One region of the Streptomyces sp. NPDC008313 genome, then DNA from elsewhere that is predicted to be linked to it. Evidence: riboswitches for the same ligand, from Rfam matches in the RefSeq annotation. Region 1 holds a riboswitch; each other region holds the start of a gene.
What was found. Region 1 has a riboswitch for cobalamin ahead of ACFY93_RS29500 (prenyltransferase/squalene oxidase repeat-containing protein). Riboswitches for the same ligand answer to the same signal wherever they lie in the genome.
Positions count from the first base shown of each region.

Region 1 (7,544 bases):
GGTTCATCACGGTGCCGTAGGCGAACGCGGCGACGAACCCGTACCCGGCGAGCATCACCAGCTCGCCGCGCCCACGCAGCCGGTCGGGACCCGGCAGCAGCCCGGCGCCCATCGCGAACCACCCCATGGCGAGCATCTGGAAGGGCAGCCACGGGCCGACGCCCCCGGTGAGCAGCGCGGACGCGAACATCGTCACCGATCCGAGGACGTAACCGAACCCGGGCCCGAGCACCCGCCCGCTCAGCACCATCAGGAAGAACATCGGCTCGATCCCCGCGGTCCCGGCCCCGATCGGCCGCAGCGCCGCACCGGTCGCGGCCAGGACGCCCAGCATGGCGACCGCCTTCGGGCCGAGCCCGGACTCGGAGATCGTCGCGGACACGACCCCGACCAGCAGCACGAGCAGCCCCGCGAACAGCCACGGGGCGTCCTGCGCGTGCGCCGCGACCTGTGAGCCCGGCCCCGCGAACAGCGGCCACCCGAAGCCGGCGGCCCCGACCAGGCTCACCAGGACGAGCGCGGCCGTGGAACGGAGACCGAGCCGGACGGCCCTCGCCTGCGGCTGCGGCTGCGGCTGCGGCTGCGGCTCGGGCCGTGCCGGGGGCTGGGGCTGTGCCTGGGGTTGTGCCTCGGGCTGGGGTGCGGTCATGACAACGCGTCCCTCACCTGGGCCACCGTCAGCCACCGCTGGGGCGCGAGCACCTTCGTGACCTGCGGGGCGAACGACGGGGACGCGACCACCACCTCCGCCGTGGAGCCGTCGGCGACGATCTCCCCGTCGGCGAGGATCACCACCCGGTGGGCGAGCTCGGCGGCGAGTTCGACGTCGTGGGTGGCCAGAACGATGGCGTGCCCGTCGGCCGCCAGCGACCGCAGCACGGCCACGAGCCGGGCCTTCGCCGCGTAGTCGAGGCCCCGGGTCGGCTCGTCGAGGAGCAGCAGCGGGGGGCGGGCCGTCAGCACGACGGCCAGCGCGAGCGCGAGGCGCTGCCCCTCGGACAGGTCCCGGGGGTGCGTGCCGTCGGCGATGTCCGGCAGCAGCCGCGACACCAGCGTCCGGCAGGTGCCCGGCTCGGCGCCCGCGTCCCCGTCGGCCGCCGCGCACTCGGCGGCCACCGTGTCCGCGTACAGCAGGTCCCGCGGTTCCTGCGGTACGAGACCGACGCGGCGTACGAGGTCGCGCGGCGCCGTCCGGTGCGGCACCGCCCCGGCGGCCCGGACCGAACCGGCGGCCGGTTCGACCAGCCCTATGAGCGAGCCGAGCAGCGTGGACTTCCCGGCCCCGTTGCGGCCCATCAGCGCGACGATCTCACCCGCGCCCACGGTCATGTCGACGTGCCGCAGCGCCTCGATCCGGCCGCGCCGTACGGCGAGACCCCGCACCTCGGCGGCCGGGGCGGCGGTGTCCACGGCGTCGGTGCCGGCGGTGGCACGACCGCGCCGGAACCAGGGCCCCTGCCTGCGGGGGCGGGCGCCGGGGACGGGGGTGACCGTGAGCGGGAGCGCGGCGTCCGGTGTGGACCGCGCGGCGCCCTCCGGTGCGGTCGTGGCCAGCCGTTCCCGCAGGTCACCGGCGCGGCGCCGGGCGTCGCGGACGGTCAGGGGGAGCGGGGACCAGCCGGCGAGCCTGCCCAGGTCCACCACCGGCGGGTACACCGGGGAGACGGCCATCAGCGCGGACGGCGGGCCGAGCGTCGGCGGGACACCCGGGGACGGCAGAAGGACGACCTGGTCGGCGTACTGGACGACGCGCTCCAGACGGTGCTCGGCCATCAGGACCGTGGTGCCCAGGTCGTGGACCAGACGCTGCAGCACCGCGAGGACCTCCTCGGCTGCCGCGGGGTCCAGGGCGGAGGTCGGCTCGTCCAGGACGAGGACGGCGGGGTGCGGGGTGAGGACCGAGCCGATGGCGACGCGCTGCTGCTGGCCCCCGGAGAGCGTGGATATGGGGCGGTCGCGCAGACCGGCGAGGCCCAGCAGGTCCAGGGTCTCCTCGACGCGGCGGCGCATCACGTGCGGCGCGAGCCCCAGGGACTCCATGCCGTAGGCGAGCTCCTCCTCGACGGTGTCGGTCACGAAGTGGGACAGCGGGTCCTGGCCCACCGTGCCCACCACGTCGGCGAGTTCGCGCGGTCGGTGGGTGCGGGTGTCGCGCCCGGCGACGGTGACCCGGCCGCGCAGGGTGCCGCCGGTGAAGTGCGGGACCAGTCCGCCGACCGCGCCCAGCACCGTCGACTTCCCGACCCCGGAAGGGCCGACGAGCAGGACCAGTTCGCCCTCCGGCACCTCGAAGTCGACGCCCCGGACGGTGGGTTCGGCCGCACCGTCGTACGTCACGGAGACATCCTCGAAACGGATCATGAGGATTCCTTGGCAGTCGGGGCTGTCGGGGCAGGCGGGGCGGTCGGGGGCGTCGGGGGAGTGGGAGTGGGCGCGGGCGCCGGGGCGACCAGGGCCGGGAGCAGGCCGAGCAGGACCGAGGCCGCCGGCCACAGGGGCAGCGACGGCGCCGTCAGCGGTACGACCCCCGGGTGCAGCGCCGCCGGATCGTGTGCGCCGGTCACGATCAGCAGCGCCGCCACCGCCACGCCCGAACCCGCCACCAGCCACGCCCGTACGCCCCACACGTCCGGCCGGTACCGGGTGCGCGGCGACCGGCGCCCGCCGAGCGCGAGCCCGCCCAGCGCGGCGGCGAGACCGGCCGGGAGCACCGCCGCCCCGTACCGGCCGCCGTCGGCGGTCAGCAGCCCGTACGTGCCCACGCAGACGCCGAGCAGACCGCCCAGGGTCAGCACGGCCGTGGTCCGCCGTACGGCGGGCGACACCTCCACGGTGCGCCCGTATCCGCGCGCGTCCATCGACGCCGCCAGTGCGACCGAACGCTCCAGCGCCCCCTCCAGCACCGGCAGTCCGACGTGCAGCAGCCCGCCGAGGCCCCGGTCCGGGCGCCCGCGCAGCCGGCGCGCGGCGCGCAGCCGCCGGCCGTCGGCGATGAGGTTCGGCGCGAAGGTCAGCGCGACGACGACCGCGACCCCCGCCTCGTAGAGCGCGCCCGGCAGCGACTTGAGCAGCCGCGCCGGGTTCGCGAGGGCGTTCGCCGCGCCCACGCAGATGAGCAGCGTCGCCAGCTTCAGCCCGTCGTACAGGGCGAAGACGAGCCCCTCGGCGGTGACCCGGCCGCCGATCCGGACGCCCTGGGCCCAGTGCGGCAGCGGGACCTCGGGCAGGGTGACGACGATGTGCGTGCCGGGGATCGCCGATCCGAGGAACACGGCGAACGCCAGCCGGATGCCGAGCACCACGAGACCCAGCCTCACGAAGGCCCCGTACGAGCGGGCCCAGGGCGCGTCCGTGCGGCGCGCGGCGACGACGTATCCGGCAGTGCCGACGAGCAGGGCGAGCAGCAGGGGGTTCGTGGTCCGCGACGCGGCGGTGCCGAGGCCGAGGGCCCACACCCACCACGCCCCCGGGTGCAGCGCGTTGCCGCGGTGCGCGCGGGGGGCGAGGGGGTGACGGCGGCGCCGCGCGCGTGCCCCGCGCGTGCCGGGTGCCCCGGCCGTCGCGGACACGCCGGGGGCCGGGGGCGGCCGCGTCGCCGTCGGCGCGGGTGGAGGCATCGTCGTCACGCTGCGTCCCGTCAGCCGCGGCGGCGGCGTGTCTGCCAGACGGCCGCCGCGCCGAGCACGGCCACCGCGCCGAGGCCCGCGAGCAGGCCGACCGACGGACCGCCGTCGTCGTCGCTCGCGGACGCCGCGGGGGCCGAGGACCCCTTCGCCCCGGAGGGCGCCTTCCGTCCGGAACCGGAGACCTGTTCGCCGCAGCCGGTCCTCGGGTAGCCCGCGATCGCGCACAGCAGGGCGTTGGTGTCGTAGCGCAGGGGCTTCGCCACGGAGGCGAGGGCCTCCGCGGTCGTCGCGTCCGGACCGACGCTCGCGCAGGCGGTGCGCGCGGGCGGCGGGGTCTCGCCGCCCGGGGCGTCCGCCGCCGTGCCGAAGTCCAGGACGAGCGCCACCCGCTTGCGGCCGTCGCGCGGCTCGGTGTCCCCGCAGACGGACGCGAAGTCGGCGTTGCCGCGGGGCTTCGACGCGTCCTGCGAGTTCTCGCTCACCGAGAAGCGGAAGCCCTGCACGTCCCCGTCGGACGGCCGGGTGAGCGACGGGCCCTGCGTGGCGTACGTCCAGCTGCCGCCGTCGAGGTCCCAGAACGACCAGTAGCGGTAGCCGGCCGCCCGCGCCTGCCCGGCGCACGCGAGGAGGAGCAGCAGGGCGGCCAGGGCGAGAGCGGTGCCCGGGAGGCCGCCCCGTCCGCCGCGGACGCGGGTCACGGCCGGTTCTTCCTGTTGCGGCCGGAGATCAGGAAGCCGATGCCGATCCCGGCGACCAGGCAGACGCCGACGAACCACCAGACGCCCATGCCGCCGTCGTCGTCCTTCTCGTCCTTCTCGTCCTTCTTCTTCTCGTCGCCCGAGGGCGTGGCGGCCGAGCCGGCCGCCGCGGGCGCCGGACCGGTCGCGTTCAGCTGCTCGACCAGGTCCGCGCCGCCGAAGTCACGCGGGTCGGCGCCCGCGGCGCGCGCCGCGAAGATCAGCTGCGCGTAGGCGGCGGGACCGGACTTCTCGGCCCAGCTCGCGGAGTTCTTCTCCAGCCAGGCCAGCGGCTTCTTCGTCTCGGACACGAAACCGGCGGCGGCCAGGGCCACGACGGCGTCCGCCGTGTTGCCGTAGTCGGGCTGGTCCACCTTCGCGCCGGCGAGGGGGGTCGTCAGACGGCCGTCCTCGGCGAGGGCGTCGGCGAGGTACCGCGCGCCGTTGCCGGCCGCGATCCGGGGTGTGAACGAGTCGCCGTCGGAGCACTCGGATCCCTGGGCCGCCGCGCCCGCCTTCCCGGCCCCGGGCGCCAGCCCCTTGCCGAGGCTGCCGGACACGCCCGCAGCCGTGGCGTCCGCGTTGGCGGCGACCTTGCCCTTCTTGTCGGGCTGGAAGGCGAACGCGCCGCCGCCGTCCTCGTCGCAGGGGACGGTGAGGGCCAGCAGGGCGTCGTACGGGGTCTTGTCGTCCTTCGACGGCACGTCCTCCGGGTCCGTGCCGGCGGCCACCAGGGCCCCGATGACCACGGCCGTCGAGTTCGTGTCGCTGGCGCCGCCCGGGGTGTAGCCCCAGCCGCCGTCCTTGTTCTGCACGGACTTCAGCCACTTCACGGCCGCGCCGGTCACGGAGTCGTGGCCGCCGAGCGCTTCGAGGGCCTGGACGGCGGCGGCGGTGCTGTTCGTGTCGACCATCGTCTTCGCGTCGCACTTCGCCGACGCGTCCGCGCGGTACGGCGCGAAGGCCCCGCTCTCGCACTGCTGCCCCGTCAGCCAGTCCACGGCCTTCGCGGCGGGGTTCACGCCCATCGTGTCCTGGGCGAGCAGCGCGAGCGACTGCCGCCAGACACCGTCGTAGGTGGGATCACCCGTGCCGTACAGGCCGGACGGGAGCGCCGTGGAGGGAGACGGGGACGCGTCGTCGGCGTGGGCGGCGGGCGCGACGGCCGCGCCGATCACGGCGGTGGCGGCCAGTACCGCTGCGCTGCGGCGAACGTTCATGATCGGCGGGTGCCTCTCCCTGCGGGGGAGCCGGGCAGCACGGGCACCCTCGGGCACCGGGCGGCTCCGGCCCCGTATTCCTCGACGGTGCCGGCCACCGGCGGACTGCCGGTGACGCGAGCCGCTCACCCCCGTACGGAGCGGTCCGGCTGACCGTCCCGGAGGACGGTTCACGGTTGCGGGTCAGCGCCGGAATCGCACCGGCTTTCCCCCGTACGGGTGTGAGGACGACCCACTCACTGTACCGGCCCGTAGGAATCGCCCGGCGGTGCGTCCCGCCGGACCGGATGAGCACCGGCGGCGGGCGGCCCCGGCCCCGGCCCCGGCATGAGCATCGGTGGCGGGCGGCCCCGGCACGAGTACCGGCGGCGGGCGGCCTCGGCCCCGGCACAAGCACCTCGCGCCCCCGATGATCAGCCGAGCTCGACCACCGTGTCGGCCAGCACCGGCGTGTCGTCGCGGTCGGCCGCGCTCACCGCCACCCGGACCCGCCCGGCGGAGTCCGGACGCCACATCCGTACGCTCAGCGTCTCGCCGGGGACGACGACCCCGGCGAACCGCGTGCGGTACGCGCGCACCCGCGCCACCTCGCCGTCCAGCAGCGTGTCGACGACGGCCTTGAGCGTCATCCCGTACGTGCACAGGCCGTGCAGGACCGGCCGGCCGAACCCGGCGCGCCGGGCGAAGTCCGGGTCGGCGTGCAGCGGGTTCCAGTCGCCCGAGAGCCGGTAGAGCAGCGCCTGGTCCTCCCGTACGTGCCGCTCCACGGTCCGTACGGGCGGCCCGGCCGGTGCTTCGGGGCGCGCGGACGGGCCGCGGTCACCGCCCCAGCCGCCCTCTCCCCGGACGAAGACGTGGGCCTCGTCGGTCCACAGCGGTCCCTCGGCGTCCGCGACCTCGGTGCGCATGACGAGGACCGCCGCCGTGCCCTTGTCGTACACGGCCGTGATCCGCGAGGTGGCCGCGGCCCGGCCGGTGACCGGGACCGGGCGGTGCAGGACGAGGCCCTGCCCGCCGTGCAGGACGTGCGCGAGGTCCACGTCGATCCCGGGCCTCGCGAGCGCGGCGGTCACACCCGGAGCGCCGCCGCCCGCGACGGTCGCGAAACTCGGCAGGACGCGCAGCCGGGACTCCAGGGTGTAGCGCAGCTCACGCGGGCCGGTCGCGGGCAGGCCCGCGCCGATGCCGAGGTGGTAGAGCTGGACGTCCTTGTGGTCCCAGGCGATCTCGGCGACGCGGGGTGCGGCGGCGACGGCCTCGGCTGCGTCGATGGGCATGGTTCTCCTGATGCTCTGGTCCTCGGATGCTCTGGTCTTCAGATGCTGCGGTCCTGGGATGCTCTGGTTTTCGCGGGCGGCGACCCGGGACATTTGTCCTGCCGGAGTCCGGACAACCGAATCTTCCTGGCTCCGGGGGCCGCGCCCTAGCGTCGTACCCATGACACAGACAGGTGGGAAACCTCCGGCCGTGTCCTTCACGGGGGCGGTCAAGACCTTCGGCGCCGTGCGCGCCGTCGACGGAGTCGATCTGGAGATCGCGGGCGGGGAGACGGTGGCGCTGCTCGGGCGCAACGGCGCGGGCAAGTCCACGGCGATCTCGCTGCTGCTGGGCCTGGACGAGCCCGACGAGGGCCGGGTCGAGCTGTTCGGGGCCGCCCCGGAGCGGGCCGTACGCGCCGGGCGGGTCGGCGCCATGCTGCAGGACACGCGGCCGGTGCCCCGCGTCACCGTCCGCGAACTGGTCGCCTTCGTGGCCAGCCGCTACCCGGCGCCGATGGCGGTGGACGACGTGCTGGAGCTGGCGGGCGTCACCGCACTGGCCGGGCGCCGGGCCGACCGGCTCTCCGGCGGACAGGCCCAGCGGGTCCGGTTCGCGGTGGCGCTCGCCGGGAACCCGGCGCTGCTCGTGCTCGACGAGCCGACCGCCGCGCTGGACGTCGAGGCGCGGCTCGCCTTCTGGGA
Region 1 is NZ_JBIBFR010000028.1:4,469-12,012, reverse strand. Features, by position in the region: gene ACFY93_RS29520 (ECF transporter S component) at 1-649, opposite strand, end outside; gene ACFY93_RS29515 (ATP-binding cassette domain-containing protein) at 646-2,361, opposite strand; gene ACFY93_RS29510 (energy-coupling factor transporter transmembrane protein EcfT) at 2,358-3,617, opposite strand; gene ACFY93_RS29505 (SCO2322 family protein) at 3,638-4,324, opposite strand; gene ACFY93_RS29500 (prenyltransferase/squalene oxidase repeat-containing protein) at 4,321-5,583, opposite strand; cobalamin riboswitch at 5,704-5,841, opposite strand; gene ACFY93_RS29495 (MaoC/PaaZ C-terminal domain-containing protein) at 5,997-6,860, opposite strand; gene ACFY93_RS29490 (ATP-binding cassette domain-containing protein) at 7,021-7,544, shown strand, end outside.

Region 2 (7,544 bases), on a different contig from region 1:
TGACCCCGGTGGTGATCGCCTGCAACGCGGGGATCGTGCTCAACCTGCTGCCCGTGCGGCTGCCGGGGGTCGTGCTCGACTCGTTCGCCTTCGTGGGCGACAGTGCCTCCCCGGTGGCCCTGTTCGCCCTCGGGCTGCACCTCGGCGGGTCGGGCCTGAAGGTGCGCGGCACCACGGCGGAGGAGATGTGCATCATCGCCTTCAAGTGTGTGGCGTTCCCGCTGCTGGCCTACGCCGTCTGCCGGTACGGCTTCGGTGTCGGGGGCGACTGGCTGAAGTACCTGGTCCTGATCGCCGCGATGCCCGCTCCGCAGAACCTGTTCATCTTCGCCCAGCGCTACGACGTCGGCGTCGAGATGTCCGCCTCCCTCGTGGTGAAGAGCTCCGTCGTCGCGCTGCTGCTGCTCCCGCTGTGGATGCAGTGGGTGGCGCACACCGCCTGAGGGCCGCCCCCGGACCGGCGCCCCGGGCGAACCCTCCATCGACAACCGCTCATCGAAAGGCAGAACCGTGCCCCAGACCATGCAGCCCACCCGAATACACGTCCGGCAGGTGGCCGGCCGCATCGGTGCGGAGATCTCCGGCGTCGACCTGCGCGAGGACCTGGACGACGCGACGGTGGCCGAGATCCGCCGGGCCGTCCTGGCCCACCGTGTCGTCTTCTTCCGCGGCCAGGACATCGACCATGCCCGGCACATCGCCTTCGGCCGCCGCTTCGGCGCCCTCACCCGGCGCCCCGGCACGAAGCACGGCGTGCATCCCGAGGGCCACCCGGAGATCCTCACCGTCGACCCGAAGGCCGACACCGAGCGCTACGGCGCGGACTTCGAGGAGCACTACCGCCGCAAGTGGGTCTCCCCGCTCGCCGGCTGGCACAGCGACCTCACCCAGGCCGTCAATCCGCCCGACCTGTCGATCCTGCGGGCCGAGCGGACCCCGGAGTTCGGCGGCGACACCCAGTGGACGAACACGGTCGCCGCCTACGAGGCCCTCTCCGCCCCGCTGCGCGCACTCGTGGACGGGCTGACCGCCGAGCACGCCTTCTTCAGCGCGGTCCACCTGCGCCACTCCGACGAGCGCGACCGCGGCATCCTCAAGATCTACTGCGAGGACCCGCAGGTCGCGGTGCACCCCGTCGTCCGCGTCCACCCGGAGACCGGTGAGAAGGCCCTGTTCGTCAGCCCCGGCTCGACGACCCGTGTCACCGGATTCAGTGAACTGGAGAGCCGCCACCTGCTGGACCTGCTGTTCCAGCACCTCACCAGCGCCGAGTTCACCGTGCGCTTCCGCTGGGAGCCGGGCAGCATCGCGTTCTGGGACAACCGCAGCACGTGCCACTTCGCCCCCACCGACTTCGGCCACCTCGACACCGACCGCGTCATGCACCGCGTGACGGTCCTCGGCGAACCGGCGAAGGGACCGACCGGCTTCGTCTCGCAACGCGTCGAGGGCGAGCCGCTGCTGCCCTGGTAGCCGGGGGGGCGCGTTCAGTCCGCGCCGGGCGCGCAGTGGTCGAGAAGCGCCCCGGTGCGTGAATCCGTCAGCCGGTAGCGCACCACACGGCCGTCCTTCTCTCCCGCCACGATCCCCGCCGTGCGCAGCAGCCGCAGGGCCTGGGAGACGGCGGGGTCGTTCATCCCCGTCGCGATCGCGAGGTCCGAGACGGCGAGCGGACCCGCCCGGTGCAGGGCGAGCAGCAGCGCGAGGCGGTGCGGTTCGGCGAGGAGGGAGAAACGGTCGGCCCAGGTGCGTACGTGCCCGGGCTCACCGATGGCGGCGACGGCGTCACAGACCCGGTGGCCGTCGATGGAGCGGCGGTCGGCGCGCTCGGCGGGGACGAGGTGCATGGCGTCATCCTCGCAGCAGGGCGCCGGTCCGCGTCCACCACGGCCCGGCTTCCGCGTCCGCCACGGCCCGGCTTCCGCGTCCGCCACGGCCCGGCTTCCGCGGGGCCCTGCGGCCCGGCGGGAGCCGCGGGGCGGGCGGCGGCGCGGCCCGCCGGGCCGTCAGCTGCCCGGGTACCGCACGCCGTTCGGCGTTTCAAACCCGATGTGATCTTCGATACCTGCGCAGGTACGCAGCTTTGCAGCGGAGGGCGCGGGTGCCTACGGTTGGCGTTGCCGTGGTGTTCGGGAAGACCGGTGACGGCCTCTTCGATGTCGGAGGGGCCCAGGCCGGAGCGGCCCTCGCCACTGTGATCGGGCCTCGGGGCCAGGTCCGTACGCACGCGTCGGCACGCGCGCGTACGACGTGACCCGGGGCGCCCCGTTCCACTTCGGCCACTGGCCGCCTCACAGGCGGCCGGGAAGGCGGGACGGTGCGGACCCCCGTCAGCCAGGAGACCGGCCACGGCATCTCACGAAGTGATCCACGAGGTGCTGGAGCGTGAACACCATGACCCTGCCCGACCATGTCTCCTTCCGCTGGCGGCGCGAGGACACCGTCCGGACCGCCGTACTGCTGGCGGTGATCGCCGCCCTCCACGTCGTCGCCTTCGGCGTGCTGTTCCTTCTGGTGGTGCCGGAGCACTACCAGGTCGGCTCCAAGGCGTTCGGTATCGGTCTGGGGGTGACCGCGTACACGCTGGGCATGCGGCACGCCTTCGACGCGGACCACATCGCCGCGATCGACAACACCACGCGCAAGCTGATGGCCGACGGCAAACGGCCGGTGTCGGTCGGCTTCTGGTTCGCGCTGGGGCACTCCAGCGTGGTGGTGGTGCTGGCCGCGCTCATCGCGGGCGGCACCCAGCTGGCCGGCCGGATCATGAACGAGGACTCCAGCACCCATCAGACGCTCGGCGTCATGGGCACCACCGTCTCCGGGTCCTTCCTCTACCTCATCGCCGCCCTCAACCTGGTGGCCCTGACCGGCATCCTGCGGGTCTTCCGGGCGATGCGCTCGGGCACGTACGACGAGGCCGAGCTCGAGTCGCACCTGGACTCGCGGGGCTTCATGAACCGGATCCTGGGGCGTTTCACCAAGTCCATCAGCCGCCCCGGCCAGATGTTCCCGCTCGGCTTCCTCTTCGGGCTCGGCTTCGACACCGCCACCGAGGTCACGCTGATGGTGATGGCGGGCAGCGGCGCGGCGGCCGGGATGCCCTGGTACGCGATCCTGTGCCTGCCGCTGCTGTTCGCGGCCGGGATGAGCCTGTTCGACACCCTGGACGGCACGTTCATGAACTTCGCCTACCAGTGGGCCTTCTCCAACCCCGTGCGCAAGGTCTTCTACAACCTCACGATCACCGGTCTGTCCATCGCCGTGGCCTTCGTCATCGGCACGATCGAACTGGTCGGGGTGCTCCACGAGAAGCTCGCCCTGAGCGACGCGGTCACCGGCTGGATCGCCGAACTCGACCTCAACAACGTCGGGTTCATCATCGTCGGGCTGTTCGTGGCCGTCTGGGCGGCCGCCCTCGCGTACTGGCGGCTCGCCAAGGTCGAGCAGCGGTGGGCGGTGCGTGCCGCCGACGGGAGCTGAGGCCGGCGGGCGGGCGGGGGCCGGCCCCGCACCGGCCGGCGGCGCCCGCTCCCCCGGCCGCCGGCCCGGTCCGTACGGGCTGGTCCCCCCGGGTGAACGCCGTGACCGGTGAGGGCGCGGGCGCGTTGAAGGGGGAGTGCGATCGCCCCCGCGACCGCACTCACCGAGTCAGAAGGAGAACGTGATGTCTCGCATCGCGAAGGCAGCCGTCGTCGCTGTCGGTACGGGTGCCGTCGTGCTCGGCGGGGCCGGTCTGGCCCTGGCGGACGCGGGTGCCGGGGCCGTGGCCGCCGGTTCCCCCGGAGTCCTGTCGGGCAACGTCGTCCAGGTCCCGATCCACGCCCCGATCAACGTGTGCGGCAACACCGTCAACATCGTCGGCGTGCTCGACCCGGCCTTCGGCAACACCTGCGTCAACGACGACGGTGACGACCGGCACGAGGCCCACCACGACAGCAAGAACCACGGCAAGCGCGGCCACTGACGGCCGTGGACACGAAGCGGCCCCCGGCGGTTCAGACCGCCGGGGGCCGCTTCGCGCGTGGACGAACGCCGTGGTCCGTCAGCCTTTGAGGGGGACCCCGCCGAGGAGGCGGCCCGTGCCGCCGTTCGCGTTGAGGGTGTCCGTCACGCCGCTCACGGAGTGCAGCATGGAGCTCTGGTTCTCCGTGTCCAGGAGGTTCGGCTGGGACTGGAGACCGCTCACGTCGAGGGGGCCGCCGGCGACCGGGTCGAGGCCGCCGTTCAGGCTGGTCGGCGTGAGACCGGTGACGCCCTGGGCAAAGGCGGGTGCGGCGGCGGTGGCCATGACCAGCGACCCGGCGACGACGGCGGCGGCCTTCAGGGACTTCATCGTGTTCCTTTCTTCGGCGACCCGTGTCACCGGAGGGAGTTGTCTCGGACCCGGCCTCGTACGCGCCGGGTCTCGCACTGCGCTCTGGTTAACGAGTCCCGGCCCCGCCGGAAACCCCGTGCGGGCAAGTTTTCCGCGGCCCGTCCCACGTCAGGGGTACGCGGGGGACTCGGGCGGCCTCGGGTGAATCGGGTGGCATAAGACAGCCGTGGGGGGGGGGGGGGGGGGGGGGGCGCCGGCGGGGGGGGGGGGGGGGGTATGTCCAACTACACCCCCCGCGGGGGGGGGGGGGGGGGGGGGGGGGGGGGGGGGGGGGGGGGGGGCCCGGGGGGGGGGGGGGGGGGGGGGCCCCCCCCCACGGCGGGGCGGGCGACTGCTTCGCCTCAGACACCGCTCCCTTGGGTCAGGAGGCCGACGGGGCCGCCGGGATCAGGGCCGGCAGCGTCGTCACCGTGCCCGGCGACGTGGTCACCGTGCTGGGCGTGGTGGCGGCGCCCGGCGTGGTGGCGGTGCTCGGCGTGGTGGCCGTGCCCTGCTCGGCCGCATCGCCGGCGACCGTGGTGGAGACGACGTCGACGGCTGCCGTCATCACGTCGTCGACCTCCTGCGCCACCTGCTCGCTCGCGCCGGAGGTGATCGCCTCCACCAGCTCGTCGACGGCGTCCTGGAGGGAGGAGAGCGCCTCGTCCATGGTCGTCGCCTCGGCGGGCTGCGCCTTGGCCTCCGCGCTCTGCGCGACCGGGGCCGCCGGGGCCGCCGGTGCGGCGGGCTGGGCGCTCGTCGGGTCGGCCGGAGTGGCCGGAGCGGCCTGGTTCGCCTGGGCCTCGGGGGCGGCCGGAGTGGCCGGGGTCGCCTGGTTCGCCTGGGCCTCGGGGGCGGCCGGGGTCGCGGGGTTCGCGGGCGTGGCCTCGGCCGCGGGGGCGGTCGCCTCGGTCGGGGGCACGGCTCCGTCGGACGCCTGGACCTTGGCGATGGCGTCCTTGACGGCCTGGGCGTACTGCTGCGCCTCGGCCGCCGCGAGCTTGCCGTCGTCCGCCTTGAGGACGGCGCTCAGCAGGTCGGAGACGGGGATCAGTACACCGCCGGCGTCGGCCAGCGACTGGACCTGCGCCATGAGCGCGTCCGCGCCGGGGACGGGCGCCGCCGCGTGGGTGCGGCCACGTGCCGAGTCGCTGTCCGCCGCTATGGCGACCGGAGCGGCGATCCCGAGGAGGAACGTGGCGCAGAGAGCGGAGGACGCGATGCGCCGTGCGGGCAGAGCAGGCATGGGAGGTTTCCTTTCGACGGTTCCGGGGCCCCGGGACGCCGTGTCCGACGGCGCCTGGGCTGTTTTCACCGTGGAATCGCCCGTGGCCGTCTGCAACCGTCCGACCGCCCGCCGTAGCCGCCCGGTCCGCTCCCGTCCGGCATCTTGCCTGGTGGGGCGGTGTTCCCGGAGAAGGAACCCACTTCCCCCCATTCGGGGCAACGCGAACCGGCCGCCCTCCCGAGGGGAGGACGGCCGGGCCGGTGCAAAGAGTCCGCGACGGACGTCAGTCGTTGACGCAGAGGTTGCCGTGCGTCGGGTTCAGGGCGCCGATGACGGTGACGGTGTTCCCGCAGACGTTGACCGGAACGTGGATCGGGGCCTGGACGACGTTGCCCGACACGACACCCGGGGAGTGCTTGGCGACGCCGTGCGCGCCGCTGTCGGCGGCGGCGATACCGGCGGTGCCCGCGACGGCGGCGGCGGCAACGGAGGTCAGGGCCAGGCCCTTGGCAATACGCGACATGGGGAAGTGCTCCTTGGAATCGATACAGCATCCGGGCGTGAGTGCCCGGCTCTGAAATCAACGCGCGGCGGGCCCTGGGGTTGTGCCTCCGAAGGAGTGATCTCCGAAGCTCCAAACCTGCACAGTTCCGACACAGTTGCCCCTTTTCCCCGATATGCGTTGAGATCGGCTAATGTGGCGCACCTTCCGGGCCATCCGAAAGCACTCAGGCCCCAATCGGTCCAGAACAGTCAAGGCTTGATCTGGTCCACATATTCTTTGCTCCTCGAAAGGGCACCGCCGGTCATGCGCAATTCCCCGGGTCCGCTGCTGCGCCGTGTGATGGCCGGCTGCTCCGCCCTCGCCGCCCTCTGCGTTCCGGGCGGTCTCGCGACGGCCGCGCCGGGCGGGCCCGCAGCCGATCCCCCCGGATTCACCGAGCGTTACCAGGCTCTGCGGCACGGAGGGATCGTCCGGGCGGCCAACTCGTCGATCACCTGCCGGGCGGCGGCCGCACTCCCTGCGGCCGACCCCTGCCTGGCCGCGCGTGCGGGCCGGGACGCCGCGAACGACGACTTCGACATGGCGTACATCGACGTCGACGACGACCCGAACACCTACAACTCCAGCCGCGCGCACCTCGATCTGCCGCAGGGCGCACGGGTCGCGTACGCCCGGCTGTACTGGGGCGGCAACCTGCGCGCCGGCGAGCAGAAGCCGCCGGCGGACAACGGGCGCGTGCTGTTCGCCGAGCCCGGCGGCTCCTACCGGGCCGTCCTCGCCGACACCGTCGCGCGGCACACCCCGGACCAGGGCGCGGCAGGAGGCGCCGACGCGTTCCAGGCGTCGGCCGACGTGACCGCGCTGGTGCGCTCCAGCGGCCCGGGGCTCTACACGGTGGCCCAGGTCAACGTCGCCATGGGCCGCTCCGCCGCCGGCGCCTGGGGCGGCTGGACGCTGGTGGTGGCGTACGAGAAGGAGTCGGAGCCGCTCAGGCGGCTGGCGCTGTGGGACGGCTTCACGGCGCTCGCCCCGGTCGAGGAGCGGGGCAGGAAGCGCGGCGGACCGGACGCCGGGCAGACCGTCCGCCTGCCGTTGGCGTTCCCCGCCGGGGCCGGCGGGCAGGTCGGCCTCGTCGCCTACGACGGCGACCGCGGCCGCGACGGCGACAGCCTCACGGTGTCCGCCGGGGGCGGGGCCGCGACCGCGCTGAGCGGCGCCGCGGGATCCGCCGACGACGTACTGGACTCGACGATCGGCGGGCCGGGTGCCCAGCCGTGGCGGATCCCCGCGTACGAGAACACCCTCGGCTACGACTCCGACGTCCTCGACCTGGCCCCGGCGCTGCGGTCCGGCGGCGACGGGCTGGCCTTCCGGCTCGCCTCCCGGCAGGACGCCGTCTGGTTCGGCGCGCTGTTCGCCGCCGTCGACGCCACGCGCTGACGCGCGCCCGCGTA
Region 2 is NZ_JBIBFR010000005.1:206,220-213,763, forward strand. Features, by position in the region: gene ACFY93_RS09200 (AEC family transporter) at 1-443, shown strand, start outside; gene ACFY93_RS09205 (TauD/TfdA family dioxygenase) at 511-1,473, shown strand; gene ACFY93_RS09210 (metalloregulator ArsR/SmtB family transcription factor) at 1,488-1,847, opposite strand; cobalamin riboswitch at 2,107-2,366, shown strand; gene ACFY93_RS09215 (HoxN/HupN/NixA family nickel/cobalt transporter) at 2,395-3,483, shown strand; gene ACFY93_RS09220 (chaplin family protein) at 3,668-3,967, shown strand; gene ACFY93_RS09225 (hypothetical protein) at 4,046-4,336, opposite strand; gene ACFY93_RS09230 (hypothetical protein) at 4,740-5,603, opposite strand; gene ACFY93_RS09235 (chaplin family protein) at 5,869-6,108, opposite strand; gene ACFY93_RS09240 (DUF3344 domain-containing protein) at 6,394-7,530, shown strand.
Region 2: it holds a riboswitch for cobalamin, as region 1 does, so the genes downstream of both, ACFY93_RS09215 (HoxN/HupN/NixA family nickel/cobalt transporter) here and ACFY93_RS29500 (prenyltransferase/squalene oxidase repeat-containing protein) in region 1, are expected to answer to the same signal.

Region 3 (7,544 bases), on a different contig from region 1:
TGCGCAGCCATTCCAAGGCATTGACCGTGCCCCGGGTGCCCGGGACGACGACGAGGTCGGCGTCGGCGAGTTCCTCGGGGCGGTCCACGAACCGCACGACGACGCCCGGTTCGGCGGCCAGCGCGTCGACGTCGGTGAAGTTGGACATCAGCGGGACGGCGCAGACGGCGACGCGCAGGATGTCCTCGCCCGCCGGGGCCGCGGTCCCGGACTCCCTGACCGTCCCGCGCAGGGACACCCTCAGGCCGTCCTCCTCGTCGATGCCGAGGCCGTGCCGGAACGGCAGGACGCCGTACGTGCGGCGTCCGGTCAGGCCGTGCAGCATGTCGAGGCCGGGCTCCAGCAGGGACACGTCACCGCGGAACTTGTTGACGAGGAAGCCCGCGACCAGCTCCTGGTCCTCCCGGGACAGCAGCGCGACGGTGCCGAAGAAGGAGGCGAACACGCCACCCCGGTCGATGTCGCCGACGACGAGCACGGGCAGCCGCGCGTTGCGTGCGATGCCCATGTTCACGATGTCGGTGCGGCGCAGATTGATCTCGGCAGGACTGCCGGCCCCCTCGCAGATCACCGCGTCATACGTGCCCCGCAACTCGGCCAGGCACTCCAGGACCGTGCCGAGCAGCGCCTCCTGACGCCCTCCGTGGTAGCCGCGGGCGGTCAGCTCGCCGACGGCTCTGCCCATCAGCACGACCTGGCTGCTGCGGTCGCTGCCCGGCTTGAGCAGGACGGGGTTCATCAGCGCCGTCGGCTCGACGCGTGCCGCCTGCGCCTGCATGGCCTGCGCCCGCCCGATCTCCGCGCCCTCGCGGGTGACGAACGAGTTCAGCGACATGTTCTGCGCCTTGAACGGGGCGACCTTCACCCCCTGCCGCACCAGCCACCGGCAGATCCCGGCCGTGACGACGCTCTTTCCCGCGTCGGATGTCGTACCGGCGACCAGCAGTCCGCCGCTCATGCCGTCCCTCCCCGTCCCGTTCCAGTACCCGTCGTCAGCGCCGTCGTCCCCCGCCGTTTCCCCGGCCCACGGCCCGGCGCGCGCCCGCTGCCTGCCAGCAGGCGTCCGGCGACGCTCGCGCCGAGGGCCAGCAGGCCCACCCGGCGGGACAGCCGTACGGCCCGCTCGATGTCCTTCGCCTCCACGGGGCGTCCGCCGCCGTTGAGCACGGGGCGGTGCTCGACCCGGCCTCCGTACGAGAGGGTGCCGCCGAGCCGTACGCCGAGGGCGCCGGCGAAGGCGGCCTCGACGGGACCGGCGTTGGGGCTCGGGTGCCGGGAGGCGTCCGCGCGCCAGGCGCGCACGGCGCCGCGCGGGTCGTCGCCGGCGAGGACGGCGAGGGCCGCGGTGAGGCGGGCGCCGGGCCACCCGGCGACGTCGTCGAGGCGGGCCGAGGCCCAGCCGTAGCGCCGGTAGCGGGCGGATTTGTGTCCGACCATGGCGTCCAGGGTGTTCACGGCGCGGAAGCCGGCCAGTCCGGGCACCCCGGCGACGGCGCCCCACACCAGTGCGCCCACGACGGCGTCGGAGGTGTTCTCGGCGACGGACTCGACCACGGCCCGGGCGATGCCGTCCGCGTCCAGCGCCTGCGGGTCGCGTCCGCACAGATGGGGCAGGCGCTCACGGGCGGCGTCGACCCGGCCCGCGGTCAGCGCGTCGCCGATCGCCGTGGCCTCGCGGGCCAGTGAGGTGCCGCCGACGACGGACCAGGTGGCGGCGGCGGTCAGCGCGACGGAGGCGGCGGGGGACCGGCGGGCGCGGCGGGCGGCGACGGCCGCGGCACCGACGGCGCCACCGGCGCACACGAGGGTGTGCAGCGCGCCCCACCCCCGGTGGTCGCGCCACAGCGCCCGTTCCACGGCGCCGGCGGCCCGCCCGAACGCGGCGACCGGATGCCCGCGGCGGGGATCGCCGAGGAGCAGGTCGCCGAGGAGTCCGGCGGTGGCGCCGTACGCGAAGACGCGATCGGCACGCATGCGGTCAGCCGGCCGTGGAGGGAGCCGGAATCCGTGTACACGAGGTACTGCTGGGCAAGACCGGCAGCGGGCAGCCGCGCATGGCTATAGGTCCTCACTCAGGGTGTCCGCGCCCTGGTTCGACGAGACCGGCGGTGAGAGTTCCTGGCTCCCGGGGGCTTACTACCCCGGTGACAGTGGCGGGACCGCGCCGGATTCGCACCGGCTTCCTCTTCTGCCGCCGTAATGGCGTTGGCAGTCCACCACGGGGCGAGAACACCCGTCAACTCGCTGTTGACCTGCGAGGGGAGAGTGTGCGAAGGCCCACATGCGCGTGGGGTGCGGGACGTCGATCCGTCCCGCACCCCACGACGGCCGGGAACCGGCCGACGGCCGGTTTCCCGGCCCATGACCCGGCGTCAGGCGACGATCAGATAGATGCCGTACGCCACCGCCGCCGCGCAGGCGGCGAAGCAGGCGTACGCGCCGGTGACCGCGAGGGCGGCGCCGCCGCCCCCTTCGGAGGCGGACTCGCGCTTGGTGAGGCCGATGATGCCCAGGGTGAAGAAGCCCACCAGGGCGACGGTGACCACGAGGCTGACTCCGAAGACGGAGCCGAGGGCTGCCCAGTCGATGTGCATGGTGATCGTTCCTTACACCGTGGCCGGGCGGGTGGGCTCGGCGGCGGGCCCGGGGCCCGGAGCGGGGATGGTGGCCTTCAGCGCGTCGTCGGCCGTTTCGGCGCCGGGGCCGGCCGCGACGCCCGCGGGCGGCGGGGTGACGGCGGCGATCGCGGTGGTGACGACGCCGGCGGGCTCGTCGTCGCGGTCGTTGACGTTGTCGACGGTGACCGGGCGGCGGCGGGACAGGACCCAGATGGCGCCGGACCCGGCCACCAGCAGCGTGCCGGTGAGGACGATGCCCCAGGTGCCCTGCTTGGTGAGGAACTCCGCGCCCGCGCCGACCAGGCCGGCGGCCGGCAGGGTCAGGCCCCAGGCGACGAACATCCGGGTCGCGGTCGACCAGCGGACGACGCCGCCCTTGCGGCCGAGGCCGGAGCCCATCACGGCGCCCGAGCAGACCTGGGTGGTGGAGAGCGAGAAACCGATGTGCGAGGAGGCCAGGATGGCCGTCGCGGCGCTGGTCTGGGCGGCGAAGCCCTGCTGCGGCGCGAGCTCGGTGAGGCCCTTGCCCATGGTGCGGATGATGCGCCAGCCGCCCAGGTAGGTGCCGAGGGCGATGGCCGTGCCGGCGGAGACGATGACCCACAGCGGCGGGTTGGAGCCGGGCGCGAGCACACCGCCGGTGACCAGGGCGAGGGTGATGATGCCCATCGTCTTCTGGGCGTCGTTGGTGCCGTGGGCGAGGGAGACCAGGCCGGCGGAGGCGATCTGGCCCGCGCGGTAGCCCTTGGCGGTGGCCTTCTCGTCGGTGCCGCGGCCGATCCGGTAGGTGAGGCGGGTGGCCAGCAGCGCGGCGAGTCCGGCCACGAGCGGCGCGGCGACCGCGGGGAGCAGGACCTTGGTGATGACGGTCGAGCCGTTCACCGACGACCAGCCCGCGGACATCACGGCGGCGCCGATGAGGCCGCCGAAGAGCGCGTGGGAGGAACTGGAGGGGAGACCCAGGAGCCAGGTCAGGAGATTCCAGAGGATGGCGCCGACGAGCGCCGCGAAGATGACCTCGGTCCGTATGCCCTCTTCGTCGATGATGCCGCCGGAGATCGTCTTGGCGACCTCCACGGAGAGGAAGGCGCCGGCGAGGTTGAGCACGGCGGACATGGCCACCGCCGTCTTGGGCTTCAGAGCACCGGTCGAGATGGTGGTGGCCATCGCGTTGGCTGTGTCGTGGAAACCGTTCGTGAAATCGAACACGAGGGCGGTTACGATCACGATTCCGAGGAGGAGCGTGATGTTTTCCATTTACCCAGGCTTCTGTTGGACGTCAGTGGCATCAGGAACGTAGGCAACCTGGGTGAACGGAAGATGAACTGGGGCGGGCGCCGGGGTGGCGGAAAACAGGGTCCCGTCCCTCCGTATGTGGCGGAATCGGGGCGCGAGGCTCGAACACAGACGGAATATTGGGTTCCGCTGACGCTTCGTGAACCTTCTGTGAGCCGCGTCACGCCTGCGTGACGCCCGAAAGGAGTGCCGGGTCACCCCCTCGCCAGGCGTTCGAGCGCGGCCCGGGAGCCGTTGAAGAGGTTCTGGTCGCCGGGCAGCGGTCCACTGCTGGCGTACTGCCAGAACGTCCAGTGCGACCACCCGGCGGGCAGGCGGCCCGCTCCGGCGGAACTGTAGCGGGCCAGCCACAGGGCGTGGTCCGGGCCGAAGGCCTTGCTGCGGCCGGTGCAGTCGTTCCACCAGTCCGTGCTGGTGTAGATCACCGGGTGGCGGCCCGTGCGCCGCAGCACCTCGTCGCTGAACGCCCTGATCCAGCGGACCATGGCCTTCTTGCCCAGGCCGTAGCACTTCGCGCCGTACGGATTGCGCTCGATGTCCAGCGCGGGAGGCAGCGTCCGGCCGTCCGGGCGCCAGTCGCCGCCGTGCCGCACGAAATACGCGGCCTGGGCGGTGCCGGAGGACTTGTCGGGCAGGGCGAAGTGGTAGGCGCCGCGGATCAGTCCGGCGTCGCGCGCCCCCTTGTACTGCCCGCGGAAGAAGGGGTTGCGGTAGGAGCGGGACTCGGTCGCCTTGACGTAGACGAACCGGGCGCCCCTGGCCCTCGCGCCGGCCCAGTCGACGTTCCGCTGGTGCGAGGAGACGTCGTGGCCCAGGGGCAGGTCCCATGCCGCGGCCGGCGGGGCGGTGAGGGCGGCGGTGCCGAGGGCGAGCGCCGCGGCGCAGGCGGCGGTCAGGCCCGTGACGCGTCTGGAGGAGGGGGCGGGCGGGTCGTCGGGGTCCGGTCGGTCGTGGGGGGCGTCGGCCAGTCGTCGATCGGTCACTCACACAGGTTGTTTCATACGCTTATATCCCTTTGGAGGGCGCGCCGACGAGGCCGCAATGTCCCCCGGTCGCCACCGGCCCGCCGCCCCGGCCTGACAGGATCGCGCCATGGCTGACATGGCTGAGGAGCGGCGGGACGCGGTGGACGGACGGGACGGCCGAGGCGCGCGGGGTGCACCGGGCGCGGGGGAGGGCCGTGAGGCCGCGCAGGGGCGCGAGGCGCTGCGGCGCGGCTGGGAGGAACTGGTCGCGGCGGCCCGCAGGACGGTACGCGACGGCCTGGTCGTCGGCACGTCGGGCAACGTGTCGGTGCGGGTCGGCGCCACCGTGCTGGTGACGCCCACCGGTGTGCCCTACGACCGGCTCGCGCCAGGCGACGCCGTCGGCGTGGACCTCGACGGCCGTCAGGTGCTCGGCTCGCTCGCGCCGACGAGCGAACTGCCCATGCACCTCGCCGTCTACCGCACCACCGGCGCGCGCGCCGTCGTGCACACCCACGCCGTGCACGCCACGGCCGTCTCCACGCTCGTCCGGGAACTGCCGCTGATCCACTACATGGCCGGCGCCCTCGGCGGACCGGTCCGGGTCGCCCCGTACGCGACGTACGGCACCGAGGAGCTGGCCCGCGCCATGCTCCGGGCGCTCGACGGCCGCTCCGGCTGCCTGCTCCAGAACCACGGCACCGTCACCTACGGCGACACCCTCGACCAGGCCTACGACCGCACCGCCCAGCTGGAGTGGATGTGCCGGGTCTGGCTCACCGCGTCCGGTGTCCCCGGCCTCTCCCCGAACATCCTCTCCCTCGAACAGCTGGACGCGGCGGCGGAGCGGCTGAAGGGGTACGGGCAACCCGGGTAGCGCGGCGGGCCCGGGGGGGCGGAGCCGTACGGGGCCGGAGGCGGTCGGGGGCCGGGCCGGCAGGGGGTGCGCCGCCGGCGGGCCTCATACCGAAGGCGCCGTTCCACTGGCCCGGGGCGGCGTTCGCCACGAGACTGGACCGGTGCGCACAGTCACCGCGACGGCCGCGGCCGTCACCGTCGTCCTGGCCGCGGGCGCGGCCTCCGTGGCCGCCGGCCGGTTCGCCAGCGACGCCGCCCTGAAGGCGCCGCCCGGCAGACCGCTGCCCACCGAACCCCGGCTCACCCTGCACTCCATGGCGGCGGGCCGCGTCACCCTCACCCGGCACCTGGCCTCCCTGCGGCCGGGCACCTACGGGCTGAGCGGCGACGACGGCCACGCGGTCGTCGGCCAGGTGCTGGGGTCCGCGTCCCCCTCCGCCGACACGGTGGTGCGCCGGCTGGAGCGCGTCACGTACGGCACACCGGAGCCCGGCGACAAGGTGTGGTTCTCCCCGCAGGTGCACGTCGGGAACCCGGGCGACGCGCTCGGACTCGAGTACGTCGAGGCCGACGTCCCCGGGGAGCTCGGCGCACTGCCCGCCTGGTTCGTACCGGCCGCCCGCGACACCTGGGTCATCACCGTCCACGGCCTCGGCACCACGCGCGAGCACCCGATGAACGTCATGCGGTTCCTGAACGGCCACCAGTTCCCCGTGCTCGACCTCGCCTACCGCGGCGACCCCGGCGCACCGCGCCCCCCGGACGGCCTCGGGCACCTGGGCGAGACCGAGTGGCGCGACCTGGACGCGGCCATCCGCTACGCGGTCCGCTACGGAGCCGAGGAGGTCGTCCTGTACGGCTGGTCGACCGGCGCCACGATGGCCCTGCGCGCCGCCGCGTACTCCGCGCTGCGGGAGAGGATCTCCGGACTGATCCTCGACTCGCCCGTCCTGGACTGGGAGACCACGCTGCGGGCCCTCGCCACGGCCCGCCACACCCCGAGCGCCCTGCTCCCGCTCGCCGTCCGCGCCGCCCAGGGCCGCACCGGGCTGCACGGCGACCGGATCCGGCGGACGGCGGACCCCGGCAGGCTCGGCGTGCCGACCCTGCTGCTGCACGGCCCGGGCGACACCGTCGCCCCCTGGGGCCCCTCCCGCCGCCTCGCCCGGCTCCGCCCCGACCTGGTCACCCTGCACACCGTCGCCGACGCCCCGCACGCCGCCATGTGGAACGCCGACCCCGCCCGCTACGAGGAGACGTTGCGCCGCTTCCTCACCCCGCTCATGTAGCCGTTCCCTCCCCCGGTCCGCGAGGCCGGCGCACGCCGTTCCCGACGGGGTCTCCTCAGGGCCGCCCCGGCGCCGGCCCGGGAGGTCTTCATGGCGTGAAACGAGCCTTCCGTTTCGGCCTCGGCGAAGACGCGGCGGGCCCGTGCCGGGCCCGCCGGGAGCCGCCGGACCACCCTCGCCCGGCGGGCTCCGCCGCATTCCGTTTGGGATTTCGGACCGTCAACCGGAAGACTGCACCCGTGACGTCCCGTAACCCGCGCGACTCCAGGCTCAGACTCGTCCGCCCGCGGCCCCTGGCAGCCGCCCCCCGAACAGTGGGGCAACGACGCTCCCGCCGTCCCGCGCCCCGGCCCCCGGAGGGCACACCGGCGCCCGCCGAACTGGCCCGAATGGCACGCTCCGGCCTGGCCGGGGCGGCCCGCGTCGCCCGCTGGGCCGACGCGGCGCTCGGTCCCGGCCGCGACGGAACTCCCTCGGACGCCGCGACGCCCGACGGAATGGGCGCGCTCTCCGACAGC
Region 3 is NZ_JBIBFR010000024.1:64,991-72,534, forward strand. Features, by position in the region: gene ACFY93_RS27585 (cobyric acid synthase) at 1-958, opposite strand, end outside; gene ACFY93_RS27590 (cobalamin biosynthesis protein) at 955-1,974, opposite strand; cobalamin riboswitch at 2,092-2,234, opposite strand; gene ACFY93_RS27595 (hypothetical protein) at 2,373-2,594, opposite strand; gene ACFY93_RS27600 (inorganic phosphate transporter) at 2,607-3,875, opposite strand; gene ACFY93_RS27605 (GH25 family lysozyme) at 4,109-4,810, opposite strand; gene ACFY93_RS27610 (class II aldolase/adducin family protein) at 5,016-5,756, shown strand; gene ACFY93_RS27615 (alpha/beta fold hydrolase) at 5,899-7,026, shown strand; gene ACFY93_RS27620 (hypothetical protein) at 7,266-7,544, shown strand, end outside.
Region 3: it holds a riboswitch for cobalamin, as region 1 does, so the genes downstream of both, ACFY93_RS27590 (cobalamin biosynthesis protein) here and ACFY93_RS29500 (prenyltransferase/squalene oxidase repeat-containing protein) in region 1, are expected to answer to the same signal.